Regions from separate parts of the Solibacillus sp. FSL W8-0474 genome, predicted to be linked through region 2. Evidence: riboswitches for the same ligand, from Rfam matches in the RefSeq annotation. Region 2 holds a riboswitch; the other holds the start of a gene.
The links. A riboswitch is a leader RNA that binds a small molecule or an ion and turns the genes downstream of it on or off. The one in region 2 is predicted to bind glycine.
Positions count from the first base shown of each region.

Region 1 (7,240 bases), 770 kb from region 2:
CGCTTTTACCCCTACTGGACCTGAACCCGGACCACCACCACCGTGTGGACCTGTAAATGTTTTGTGTAAGTTTAAGTGAACACAGTCAAAGCCCATGTCGCCAGGACGTGCTTTACTCATAACGGCATTTAGGTTTGCGCCATCATAGTAAACTTTTCCGCCAACACCGTGAACGATATTCGCCATCTCAATAATATTCTCTTCGAATAAGCCTAATGTGTTCGGGTTTGTCAGCATAAGCGCTGCTGTATCAGGACCGACAACACGTCGTAAATCTTCAAGATCAACTAAGCCATCTTCACCTGATTTGATTGTGATTGTTTCAAAACCTGCAACTGTAGCAGAAGCCGGGTTTGTACCGTGAGCTGAGTCCGGTACGATTACTTTGTTACGGTGCCCTTCTCCATTTGCCTCATGGAATGCACGGATCATCATTAATGCTGTCCATTCACCATGTGCGCCTGCTGCCGGCTGTAATGTTACTTCATCCATACCTGTAATTTCCTGAAGGGATGTTTGCAGGTCATATAATAATTCCATTGCACCTTGTACTGTTGACTCATCTTGTAGTGGGTGAACATTGGCAAAACCAGCATAGCGTGCAACTGTTTCATTGATTTTCGGATTGTATTTCATCGTACAAGAACCAAGTGGGTAGAAGCCTGAATCCACACCATGGTTACGACGGGAAAGTGCTGTATAGTGACGCATAATATCTAATTCAGAAACCTCAGGTAGCTCAGCTGCTTCTTGACGTACTAAATTTGATGGAATAAGCTCCTCAAGATCAAAATCAGGCACATCTAAAGGCTCTAAGTTGTAACCAATACGGCCTGGTTTTGTAATTTCGAAAATGAGTGTTTGGTTTTCGTTATTCATTATAAGCCCCCATTTCTGCAACTAGTGCATCAATTTCTTCTTTTGTACGTATTTCAGTAACAGCGATTAGTGCATGGTTTTCTAATTCAGGGTAAACTCGCCCTAAATCAAATCCACCGATGATGCCTTTTTCGATTAATGCTTTATTTAACTGTGTCACATTATGTTTTGTGTTTACTACGATTTCGTTGAAGTGTGCACCTTGATATACAACTTCGAATCCAGCTGCTTCAAACGCATTTTTTGCGTAACGTGTTTTCACGATATTTTGTTTTGCCATTTCCTGCATGCCTTGCTTTCCAAGTGCTGTCATTGCAACTGATGAAGCAAGAGCAAGTAACGCTTGGTTTGAGCAAATATTTGATGTCGCTTTATCACGACGAATATGTTGTTCACGTGCTTGTAATGTCAATACGTAACCTCTGCGTCCATCTTGGTCTACTGTTTCCCCAACTAAACGTCCCGGTACTTTACGCATCAATTTAGTCGTAACAGCGAAGTAACCGCAGTGTGGACCACCAAAAGCTTCGGAAATGCCGAATGGCTGTGCGTCACCAACTGTAATGTCCGCTCCTAATTTTCCTGGAGGTGTTAAAACGCCAAGTGCTAATGGATTTGCAGATACGATAAATAATCCTTTTGCATCATGTGTAATATCTGCAAGAGGTTGCAAGTTTTCAATTTGCCCGAAGAAGTTTGGATATTGCACGATAACGCCAGCTGTTTGATCGTCAATTAATCCTTTTAACGCTTCAACATCTGTTACACCGTCTTTTGTAGGGATTGTTACCACTTCAATTGATTGACCGTATGCATACATCGTTACTACATCTTTATACTCTGGGTGTACTGCACCGGAAACTAAAAGCTTTTTACGGCGAGTATGGCCTGCAGCAAGCATTCCTGCCTCTGCTAACGCTGTACCCCCATCATACATAGAAGAGTTTGCGATATCCATACCTGTAAGCTCGGCGATCATCGTTTGGAACTCAAAAATTGCTTGTAACTCACCTTGGGAAATTTCCGGTTGGTATGGCGTATAGGCTGTATAAAACTCTGAACGGGAAATAACATGATCAACAATTACAGGTTTGTAGTGATTATATACACCAGCACCTAAAAACGATACATTACTAGCAGTATCTTTGTTTTTTGACGCCAGTTGCGATAATTCCTTCATTAAAGCTGCTTCTGATTTTGCAGGTTTAATATTGTAGTTTCCTTGGAAGCGAACTTTTTCCGGGATATCTGCAAAAAGTTCATCGATTGTAGCAACTCCGACGCGATCTAACATTTCTTGCTTATCTTGTTCCGTCATTGGTAAATAACGATGTTTCATTGTTAACCCTCTTTTCAAAAGTATTATTTTGTACGTTTATAAAACGGTTTTTCCACAATTAATGCTTTCGCTCTATTTTTGCGAATTTCAACTTCTAACTCAGTTCCGACTTCAGCGAATTTTGCGTCAATTAAAGCTAGACCGATGTTGCGTTTCGTCATCGGAGATTGTGTGCCAGTTGTAACTTCTCCAATTTCAATACCATCTTTAAATACTTTATAACCGGTACGTGGAATCCCTTTATCAATCATCTCAATACCTACTGATTTACGAGCTAGGCCTTTTTCTTTTTGATCAATTAATGCTTGTTGTCCGATAAATTGTGGTTCTTTAGCTAATTTCACTGCAAACCCAATCCCAGCTTCAAGTGGTGTAATCTCTTTAGACAGTTCCTGTCCGTATAATGGCAGGCATGCTTCAAATCTTAATGTATCACGGGCACCTAAACCAGCTGCAACAACACCTTTGTCTTTACCTGTATCTAAAATTTTATTCCATAGTTCGATAATAGCTTCTGGTGTACCGTAAATTTCAAATCCATCTTCACCTGTATAACCAGAGCGAGATACAAGTACCGATTGTCCAGCTACATCGACATTGTCTTTAAATTTGAAATATTTAATCGCTGCCAAGTCTTCCGTCGTTAACGATTGCAGCAATTCCTCTGCTAATGGACCTTGTAATGCAATTTGAGCATAGTCATCTGAAGCGTTTGTTACTGTAACATTGCCTTCTACATGTTTTTGCAACCATTCGAAGTCTTTTTCAATATTAGAGGCATTGACACAAAGCAAATAGCGCTCATCTGCTAAACGATATGTTAATAAATCATCTACAACTCCACCGTCTTCATAGCATAGTGCACTGTATTGTGCTCCACCAACTGTGATTTTAGAGATATCATTCGTCAGCATTTTTTGTAAATATGGTAATGCATCTGAACCTTCTACAAAAATTTCTCCCATATGTGAAACATCAAAAAGACCAGCACGGTTACGAACTGCATCATGTTCTTCTTTAATAGAAGAAAATTGTACAGGTAATTCCCACCCACCAAAGTCAATTGTTTTCCCACCATATTTTGCGTATTCATCAAATAGCGGTGTACGTTTTAATTCATTTGTCATGTCATTTCCTCCTTAAATTTTTTATGTTATAACCATTGTAAAAATGTGACGGGGAATGATTACATTGTGCGGTACAGCTAGCTGCCTCTTTTTACTTTTAAATTGGAAAACGTATTTTTTTCCATAAAAAAAAGACAGACGAATCCCTTTTAATGGGATTCTCTGTCCTTGCACCTGAAAGTTACACCTAAATTTGATAGTCTATCACATTTTAGGCTTTCCCCTTTGGTGGCTGCCAGTAACTTGTACTACAACAGCACTCTCCAGAGTTGCGTCAAATACGAGTCTTTTTGCCTGAGAGATTCATAGCACCGCTATTTGCTCCTTCGGCGACGTGACATCACGTTCTCTCCCCGTATCATCATCCGCGCTAGTTTTTCAACTAATTTAAATTAACTGTACTCTTAGCAATATCCTAACATTGAATGTATTGTAAACGCAATCTTTTTTTAATTTTACTTAATAAGCGAACATTTTTTGCGCTTTTCCGAAAAATTATTCGCCTTTTAATCTATTTACTTGAAAAGCAATGTATTCAACTATTTGTCTTAAAGATCTACCTACTGTCAGTACTTGTATATGGCTTGCATCCCGATAAGCCTTTCTACGGCTATGATACAGTTCTTCCAACTCTTGTTCTGTCTTTATTTGTACTATGGGACGATTTTTATCATTACGAATTCGCATATATATATCTTCGAATTTGGCGTCCAGGAAAAAGACTAGCCCTGTCTTTCGCATAATTTTACGATTTTCTCCATTAACGGCTACCCCACCGCCAGTCGAGATAATGCATGCTTCATCACGGAAGTTTTTTAAAAATTCCGTCTCTATTTTTCGAAAATGTGCTTCCCCGTATTGTTCAAAGATCTCTGGAATTGACATTCCTTGTTGCCGAACGATTTCATGGTCCATATCATAATAGGGCATCTTTAAGAAATAGCTTAATCTTCTGCCAATCGCACTTTTTCCGCATCCCATAAATCCAACTAAATATATTTTTCGCATGCTGTTCACCTTCTTCTAATTACGAACTACTTTTCCATAGCACCTCTATTTCAATATATTGAAAACTGGTTTTGTACTTAATGTGAAATTCCAATTTTTAATGCATTACTTACTACTACCCATTAACGATGCATAGGTGACTTTCACTTTAAGTATTTCTTACCCAACTTTTAATAATTGCCGAGATATTAACTTCTTTCATTTGAATTTTACACTGTCATTCCCCTCTATTTTGGGAGATAGAAGACAATTGTTGAAAGAAGTCGAAACTTCAATGAGTATTTAGTATGTTTATCGTAGCACGAACGTAAATAGATTCCAATGAATTATAAAATTTTAATTGTGCAAAATACGCATTTGTATATAAAATGGCAGATCCAGTAACGATGAATAATAAGAGAATTGCCAGCAAAAATAATGCCCCTTTTTCATTTCGGATCCAATGGTAACACGAGGGATCGTTCTCTTTCCGTTCCATCCTGCATCACCACTTTCATATTTAGATCATTGTCGATTCCTTCTAGATGCCAATTATCAACGAATGGCAATAGAATCTCATTGCCCCCTTTATTCGACCTTTTCCGTAAATGCAGCTCTGATTTATCAAATACAAATAACCTATCATTTGGGTCATTTAGCATTTCAAGCTGCAATGTGCTGGAATTATATAATCTTCCGGATGCCGAATTCATATTATATTGATGTAAATCATAGACGAAAAACTCCCAATTCACTTCATCCTTCATCTTCTGTATTTGCTGGATATCGTTTACCCAAATTAGGATTAGTAAGCTAATCGAAGCGAACAAACCGAAAACAGTTAACTGGAACAGACTTTCCAACAGTGTAAATCCTGCCTCATTTATCCGAGCTCGTTTCATATACATTGCTCCTCTTCCACCCCGTTGTTATCGAACAGAACACAAAGTTGCTGGCCATTATAGGTCCAATGAAAAACGGTTTGATCGATTTCTTGAGTACCGGCTGATTGACTGTATCTTTTATATTTTAACGCACCCATGAAGGCGACCTCAGCGGCATGGGTCTGCAATTTTTGATCTGCTATTTGCTGTTTCATATTATAAGTGAGTGGAATCATGGTTGAAGTCAGGAAAAATAAAATGACGACTGCCAACAGTGTTTCTACAAGCGTTAGGCCTCCCTGTGTCATGAAAAACCTCCTTTTCCAAAATTCTTGCTTTCCCAATATTCACAGAGTATTGATAACTCACATTTTCAAAATGGTACATAATTCGCCCAAACGCATGCGCATTTCCTTTCGTATTAAAGCTGAGCCTTGAGTTCGGGGTCGTTATAAATATTTCAATGTGACTAGGCACCATCTGCTCGTATATAACGCCCTCTCTATTCATTTCCCTTATACGAATTCTACGGCAATTGACGATTTCAAAACTATGTGGATTCTCTTTTTCAATTGAAATCAACTGTGTCATTCTTATTAATAGTTCATTTTGATTCATTAATTGTTTTTCGGTAAAATCCAACAATGGTTTATGTGAAAAAAAGAGAATTGCTGTACTTACCACCATAAAGATCGAGAGGACAACGAGCATTTCCAATAAAGTAAACCCTTTTTCATTCGTTAAAACTGTTCTTATTTTTAACTTCATTTATTATTACCGTGTTAGCTAGCTGCCCGAAGTCGAAGCTATCACTTTGCCATTCTCAATTTTAATTTGCGTATTATCAGGGCATCGTAAATCTTCTTCCATAACATAGTTCTCTTCTATTAAGTCTGATATGGAACTTGGATATTCTTTATGGTTCAACTTATACGCCTCCACTTGTCCTTGAAGCATTAAAACATAGGCATCACAGCCTTTTTCATCAATTGACGCGAAATGTTTGGAGACATTAGGAATGGTTACTAGAATCAATATAGAAATAATTAACAATACAACAAGCATTTCAACTAACGTAAATCCTTTTTCATTTTTCATCATCTCTTCCACCTCTTCTTAAATAAAATCAATTACATCATACATAGGAATTAAAATACTTAAATAAGCAGCAATGACACACATGGCAATAATGATAAAAAGTAATGGTTGAACAATTGCCAGTAACCGTTCTATAACTTTCTGCAGCTTTTCATCAAGAAGCTCACAATATAAAATCAGTTCCCGCCCCAGTAAACCACTAGCCTCACCGTGGGCAATAAAATGTTCAAACTTAGGATAAAAATAACCGACAAGTACAACAGAATGAGATAAAGAATCACCGATAAGAATACGTTCCTGTAACGTTTCGGCAATATAGGCTATTTGTTTCTGATGCTGCTGGGATTTCAAATGGTCAAATGCATCTTGAAGAGAAATTCCCGCGACCAAAAGATTACCTAAATGTCGTGAAAATTGTCTTGTTAATATCAATCGCCAAATTAGGCTGAAGAAAGGAAGCTTAAATAGCAGATGGAGTTGTATGTCGATGCGTTTCTTTCTTACATAAAAAATAAACGTTATCAGCAGACAGCATAAAAAAATACTAGCTGCTACGATATAGTCGGGCAAATGGAGGAAAAATGCAGACCATTGGATACTTGCTGATTCCTCAACTTGACCACGCGAAGCTACGACGGAAGCCATATTCGGCAAAAAATACGTACGGAACGCAAAAAACAGCAGTATTAAAAAGGAAAATAACACTATTGGATAAGAAATTACTTTTAACAATTTCAGTTTCGCTTGTTGTTGGAAGGTAAGTTGCTTTGATACTATTTCTATTGCTTCGCTCAATCTGCCGGTTACTTCGGCCATTTCTATTGATACTAAATACTGATTGTCCAACCGGAGGAACTGAAAAACTTGTGTCACATTCCCTCCATTGTGCAGGATATTTGATATTTCCTGTTGTACCGGTTCATAAT
Region 1 covers NZ_JBBOQJ010000001.1:2,469,078-2,476,317, forward strand. Annotated here, with positions in the region: gene gcvPB (aminomethyl-transferring glycine dehydrogenase subunit GcvPB) at 1-879, opposite strand, end outside; gene gcvPA (aminomethyl-transferring glycine dehydrogenase subunit GcvPA) at 872-2,218, opposite strand; gene gcvT (glycine cleavage system aminomethyltransferase GcvT) at 2,242-3,345, opposite strand; glycine riboswitch at 3,618-3,710, opposite strand; gene NYE67_RS12445 (shikimate kinase) at 3,841-4,353, opposite strand; gene comGF (competence type IV pilus minor pilin ComGF) at 4,782-5,234, opposite strand; gene NYE67_RS12455 (pilus assembly FimT family protein) at 5,231-5,524, opposite strand; gene NYE67_RS20805 (prepilin-type N-terminal cleavage/methylation domain-containing protein) at 5,433-5,984, opposite strand; gene comGC (competence type IV pilus major pilin ComGC) at 6,003-6,314, opposite strand; gene comGB (competence type IV pilus assembly protein ComGB) at 6,333-7,240, opposite strand, start outside.
Region 1: linked by a shared signal. The riboswitch ahead of gcvT (glycine cleavage system aminomethyltransferase GcvT) and the one ahead of NYE67_RS08415 (amino acid permease) in region 2 are both predicted to bind glycine.

Region 2 (7,240 bases):
AATAAACGGCATAATATTGCTTCGCTAAATTATTTTCATCCCATTCAATACTAATATGAGCTTGAATTTTACCTTGTTTCATATCTTCTAGTTGTCCAAAGCCTAATTCATCAAAAAATTGAAAGTCCTCATCTTTTCCAAAGTCATAACTCCATCTTAAAGTTCCCATGCTTACCTCTATTTCGGTTACATAATGGTCACCTAATATTTTCTTTACTTCATCCATTCCCATACCAATTTGAAGTTTTTCTTTCACGAGAGACATATCGACGAAAATGTTTTGTGTGTTTTTTTGCTCAGTAGGAAAAATTGCCTGTTTTACTGTTGTACCATCTGCTAGTACTCGAACATCATAAATGTTAGCGGTATGCTCATCATAATAATTGGCAGAAAATTGTTTTACTAAATGTTGCTCATTCCAATGAATAAATAAAATCATTTTGATGTTTCCTTTTATCATTTTCTCAAACGCTAAGAATTCGGAATGTGTTGGACCTTCTACGGCATACGTATAGTCCCCAGATTTTTCGATTTCATATCGCCAAATCGGTACTCCATCAAAGGAAACCATAGATTCACCAGTGACATAATATTCATCCAATAGCTCTTTTACTTCATCCTCAGACATTCCAACTTTCAAGTTACTTAAAATCAATTCGGATGATTTATGTGCAGTGTTTATTTGCTGTTCGGAAGAGTAGAAATAAGTTAAAAATACGATTACTGCCAATAAAACGACTGCAATAGAAGTAATGACGTATTTAAATGAGTACGGTCGGTTTTTGTTACTATTTTGAATTCGTTTCATCGTTTTAATTTTATTTGAATCAGTTCGAGGTAAATTTCTTAATTGTTGAAAATCCTTTTCTTTATTGAAATAATCCATTTTTTTCTACCCCCTTACGTAACAATTCATCCTTTAATTTTTTCGTTGCTATGAATGCCTTTGATTTTACTTTACTTATGGACCAGTTCAATATCGCAGCGGTTTCTTCAATGGAAAGCTCATGTATATATCTAAGAATAATCACTTCTTGGTAGGAAATTTTAAGTTGATTAATTGCCTCATATAATTCGAATGCAGATTCCTGTCGCTCTAAATAATCAGCAGGTGTTATTTGATTACTCTCGATATCAGAAGACAAGAAGGGGATAAATTGTATAATCTTTTTTCTTCTTAAAAAATCATACGTAGTATTCCTGGCAATGGAAAAAAGCCATGTTTTATTTGATGATTCGCCTCTAAATTGGTCTAATGAATACTTCACTTTAACAAAGGTATCGTGTGTAAGATCTTCTGCAACTTCATGATTACCCACAAGTAAAAAAATGTAGTTGTGTATGGCATCGCTATATTCTAAATACAATTCCTCCCAAGACATTTGTTTGCCTCCTTTGTATATATAGTCGAATAAGTGAAGAATAAGTTTTAAATTTAATGAGATTTTTAACGGGGCTTTTGTTTAATGCATTTAACCTTATAATTATAGGGAAAATATGTTAATTTAAAGTTATCTTTAATTTTATGTGACGATATAAGAGAAAGCCAGTCAGGAAACCAACACCCCCCGTTCAATTGAATAGGGGGTGTGTTGGCTGCTTATGAACGCTTATGAACAGTAAGTACCCAATGACGCTATGGGGAGGTTATAATTCTAATAACTGTGTAGCTTAGTGAAAGAAAGATTTTTATAAAAGTATGAAAAGGGGTTATTTACATTGAAAGAAGAAAAGTTTATAAGAGCACTTGAATTACGAAAAGATAATAAAAAGAAAGAATCGAATCAATTACTTTTGAAAATAGTTGAGGAATACCCTGATAATGCATTGGTTAACTATCAATGCGCTTGGAGTTTTGATATTTTAGGAGAAGAATCAAAAGCAGTTCCCTTTTATGAAAGGGCTATTAAGTTAGGACTATCTGGTAAAGATCTAGAAGGAGCAATATTGGGACTTGGAAGTACATATAGAACATTAGGAGAATACGAAAAATCAAAAAATACATTTCTTAAAGGAATCGGTTTATTTCCAAATAACAGAGCAATTCAAGTATTTTATTCAATGACCCTGTATAATTTAAACGATTATAGAAAAGCAATGGAAATTTTATTGAAATGCCTGCTAGATACTACAACAGACTCTGAAATACTTAGTTATAAAAGAGCTATCAATTTCTATTCTGATAAATTAGATGAAACTTGGAAATAGGTTGTAAAAATTTGTACTTCTACAAAAAACGTGCTTAAAAAATCAAGATCAAAAAGTATAAAAAATAGACCCCATAAACGTTTTTAAATCGAAATTTGGCAACACTCATTAGAGGTGATATTTTGAAAAAGGTAATAATCGGTTTGAGCAGCATAGTAATTATAATGATAGCTACGTATTTTGTAGTACCAAGCATTATGATGAACAGTGTAAAAGATAAAATAATTGAACATAATCCTGAAATTGAAAATATTATTACGATAAATCATATAAGTTCTTGGGGTGAATGGTTTTCAGAATACGTATTGGTAGTTGAGATTGATGGACAAAAATTTCAGATTTGGTCAAATGACAAGGGTGATATAACAGATAAAGAAGCTTTAGACTAACGAAAGTCTTCCTAATGGTTGTTCATTAATCAATTATGGTTCCCTTTTTAGCTTTTCGACTGGTGTAAAGACGACGTTAATACCTAATTGTTCTGAATCACTTTCTAACTCTTTTAACGTTAGGGGACCCTTTACTTCGTTTTTATTCATTTCAATTATCCAATAAGAATACTCAGCATCACTAAATTTTTTTGGTGGTTCTTCTACACCTCGTCCGTTTGACTTTAAGTGCAATTGTTTTGCGATAATATACTGTTCATTCCACCATACAGCAGTCACTTCAGCTGGTACATACAAATAGTTTATTGTATTTTCCTTTCCATCATTAACCGGTTCTTCTCCGTATATTTGAATTTGATGAGCTGAAAGTCTATCAATTCGATAACCATTCTCCAATGAAATTGTATAATCTGCTAATCCCGCACATCCGGATAAAATCAAACAAGATACGATCAATAAAATTAAATGTTTCAATGTTGTCCCTCCATTAAAAAGCGTTTCGTCCTTTATTTTAATACGTATAAAATGGGAATAAGTTCCTTCCTCCTAAAACGCTTAAAGAATCCTGTGTTTTTTTATCTCACTTAGCCGGTTTAGGTGAGAGTCTTTTTAGTTTCAATAATAATCTGAAAATAAGATATATTATTTTCAGTGTGATACTTTTTTAAGGATAAAAATTCTGTAACACGTTTACAAAATAGTGGAAACATTGATAAATTGCTTGTTTCGATTTAATTTTATTTTGTAACCATTGTAACAACACAAAATAGTTGTTAGTATTAATTATTGTACAATAATAGTATCGTGAGCGACCTGTTTGGAGTTGGGGGTTGCTGACAACAAATAGGGATTAATTACATACATATCAAGCGAAGATCGTCGTGGATAGCACTACTGACGGGAGCAGTTTCTGGAGAGAGCGCGTGTACCGCGTCGCCGAAGGGTTCATTATCTCAGGCAAAAGGACAGAAGACAGGAATAATAAGGGACGTTATTATTCTTATCTACAGGAACTGGTGAATTATCAGTTCCTTTTTTAATTTTCAGAAAACATGATTGGATGAACCGCGAACATTTACCTATTATTTTGCGCTGTCCTTGTGGCAGACAAAATACTTATCCTTTGGAGGAATTCGTTTTGGAACAACATGAACTAAAGCGCGATCTTAAAAATCGGCATGTACAAATAATTGCGATTGGCGGAACAATCGGTACAGGTCTATTTTTAGGATCAGGAAAAGCGATCTCACTTGCAGGACCATCAATAATCATCGGGTATTTAATCGTAGGGATAGCTTTATTTTTCGTCATGCGGGCACTTGGAGAGCTCCTATTATCAAAAGGGGGCTATGCTTCATTTACAGAGTTCGCTACAGAATATTTAGGAGATTGGGCAGGGTACGTTACTGGCTGGACATATTGGTTCTGCTGGATTATGACGGCTATGGCAGATATTATAGCGGTCGGAATGTATACACAATACTGGTTTGATATCCCTCAATGGGTGCCGGCCATTGCCTGTTTAGTAGTCTTACTAATCTTAAATTTATTGACTGTAAAATTATTCGGTGAACTGGAATTTTGGTTTGCTCTTATAAAAATTATTACGATCATTGCACTTATTGCAATCGGGATTGTATTACTCATCATTGGATTTGAAACAGATGCTGGAAAAGTTGCCGTATCTAATCTTTGGGAGCATGGCGGTTTATTCCCGAACGGAGCATTTGGCTTCCTTATGGCTTTCCAAATGGTTGTCTTTGCATTTGTTGGAGTGGAATTAGTAGGGGTAGCAGCTGCTGAAACGGAAAATCCGCAAAAAAATATACCATCGGCCATTAATAAAATACCGATCCGTATATTACTGTTTTACGTAGGTGCGCTATTTGTTATTTTAACGATTAACCCTTGGGATACGTTAAGTGCTACAAGCTCACCGTTCGTTCAAGTATTTGCTTTAGTCGGTATTCCGATTGCGGCAGGACTTATTAATTTTGTCGTATTAACATCAGCTGCCTCTGCAGGAAATAGTGGGATGTTCTCAACAAGCCGTATGCTGTTTAGTTTAAGTAAAGGGGAACAGGCTCCGAAATCTTTCGGTAAATTAAATAAAAATGCCGTTCCGCAAAACGGATTATTATTTTCTGCAATCGTCGTATCAATCGGTGCGCTGCTTAGCTATCTGATGCCGGATGATGCCTTTAGCATTGTAACGACAATCAGCGCGATTTGCTTTATTTGGGTGTGGAGCATTATTTTAATCTCGCATATCATTTACAAAAAGCGCCACCCGGATTTGCATGCGAAATCGATATTTAAAGCACCATTAACGCCGTTTGTGAACTATTTGGTTTTAGCCTTTTTCTTCTTTCTATTAATTATTATGGCGATTTCAGAGGCTACAAGAACTTCTCTTATGCTGACGCCATTATGGTTTATTTTGCTATTTGTTTTATATGCAATTCGGAAAAAATAAATATAAGGAAGGCGCTCCGCATGTGCGAGGCGCCTTTTTTTGATGATTGACGAATAACGGGGTCAAAGTGGCGAATGTCAAATGAAGAGTGACGATTAAGAGAGGAAAAGTGACGAATATCTGCATAAAAGTGGCGAATAACCCGATAAAACTGGCGAATATCTACCGCAGTTTCCCCAGTAAATTTTTCCGTGCCTCCATATGGATTTTATCGTCGCAACTATCACAGGAAAACTTGCCACGCATATTCCGTTTATACTTTTGGTATTTTGTTGTGCCTTCCACCAATAAAAAAGGCTGTTTACAGCAAAAACAAACTGCTTCATAAGTAATCATTTTAACTCCTCCTGTAAGAATAACATTGAATTTCTTAGTAAATAAACGTACACAAGACAGGCCATTAAGACACCAATAAAAGCAAATAAACTTGTTATCAGCTGGATGGAATAGATTTCAGCTAAAACACCAATAACCAGTGTCAACACGATTTGCATCACACTTTCGATTAAACCTAACGTACTGCCAAACCGACCCATAATTTCAGTAGGAATCGTTTGCTGATAAAATGTTGCATAGCCCGCATTACTAAATGCCATAAATAATCCAAGTAAAATGAACGAAGCAATGGCCAATATCAGATTCGATGAAAAATAAAACACAAAATAACATACTAATGTTAAAGAAAAGCCTGCTCCAATATATGAAATGAGCGATAATTTTTTGACATATTTAGCAGCCATAAATCCACCAACGATGGCACCAATTCCAGTCAGTCCGACTATGATGCCGTATGCGGTATCAGACACCTCATGAAAATCCTTTAAAAATGACATTTCCTGTGAATCAAGTGAATAACAGATCATGAGAGCAGTTGAATATAAAACAAAAAAGTATAAAATTGCTTTTTTCTCACGAATAAATTTCCAGACGACATAAAAGTCATCCCGAATTACGGCAGGGGTAATCGTCTTTGATAGTTTCGTCATTTCACCTTGAACATTTGGCAGTAAGTACATCATCCATGCACTAAACAGAAGCATGCATGCATTTATCCACATCGCAGTAGAAGTACTGCTAAAGGCGATGATTGCGCCACTTAACGCAGGCCCGACCATAAAGCTTCCGGAGCCAAGCATAGCGTTAATAGAGTTGAAGCGTAAACGATCATTTGGCTGTACAAGCTTTGTAATCATATAGGTAGTGCTCGGATTGGAGAAACATACTGCAATATTGGCGAGGAATATGAAGCAGTATATTAGCCAAATATCCGTAAGCAGTGGCATCAAACAAACAATACCTGCGCGGGATAAATCACTGAATATGAGAATCGTCCTTTTATTGGAACGGTCTACAATGGAGCCGGCAAAAAAGCTGCAAATAATCCGGGCAATTGGACCAATGATATAAATACCTGCAACTGCTGCAGGTGACTCTGTTAAATGCCATACGGTTAGATTAAGTGCGATTAAGTAAATCCAGCTCCCCAATTTGGATACACCAAATCCAAACCATAAATAAAAATACTCTTTTCGTAACGCCATATATTCACCCTCTTAGCGACTCATTCGTTGTCGTACTTTTTCACTTGCAAATAAAGCTTGTTTATAGCATTGGCTGGCATGCTTATAGGCATGGAGCTGTTCGTAAAACTGTCCCCATAAAGGGGCATAAAAAAGTATTAACGCATAGTACTGCTCTTCATTGAAATGCAAAAAAGCCTGTTCTTCCAGATCTTTTAGGCCGTGAATGGTCTGCTCCTGCTGAACTGCATATTGTAAAAGCTTTCGCTGATGAATGTGGTGCTGGATTGAAAACCGCTGTTCCTCATAACGGTGGAAGAGCTTTTCTAATTGCGTGAAATCTTTATTTTGAAAACAGGTGCGCATCCAGTTAATAACTGAATGCAGATCTTCATCATATTGATTAGCGGTCTCATAATGCTTACTGGCTTTTTGGTAATCTTGTTGGCATTCGTAACAGTAGGCAATGTTATTATGAAGCGAGCTCCACTGCATCGGTGTTTGAATCGATTCGACATTTTCCAGTAGCTCAATACCCGCCTCATATTCCTGTAATGCTTCGCGGTAACGGTGGAGATCATTAAAAATAACGCCCTTCATCGAGTACAGCTTTAATTGAAATAATGGTTTAAACTGATGCGTGAAAT
Region 2 covers NZ_JBBOQJ010000001.1:1,702,893-1,710,132, forward strand. Annotated here, with positions in the region: gene NYE67_RS08390 (hypothetical protein) at 1-886, opposite strand, end outside; gene NYE67_RS08395 (RNA polymerase sigma factor) at 870-1,382, opposite strand; gene NYE67_RS08400 (tetratricopeptide repeat protein) at 1,720-2,208, shown strand; gene NYE67_RS08405 (hypothetical protein) at 2,331-2,597, shown strand; gene NYE67_RS08410 (DUF3997 domain-containing protein) at 2,631-3,071, opposite strand; glycine riboswitch at 3,498-3,576, shown strand; gene NYE67_RS08415 (amino acid permease) at 3,736-5,073, shown strand; gene NYE67_RS08420 (hypothetical protein) at 5,236-5,409, opposite strand; gene NYE67_RS08425 (MFS transporter) at 5,406-6,614, opposite strand; gene NYE67_RS08430 (hypothetical protein) at 6,627-7,240, opposite strand, start outside.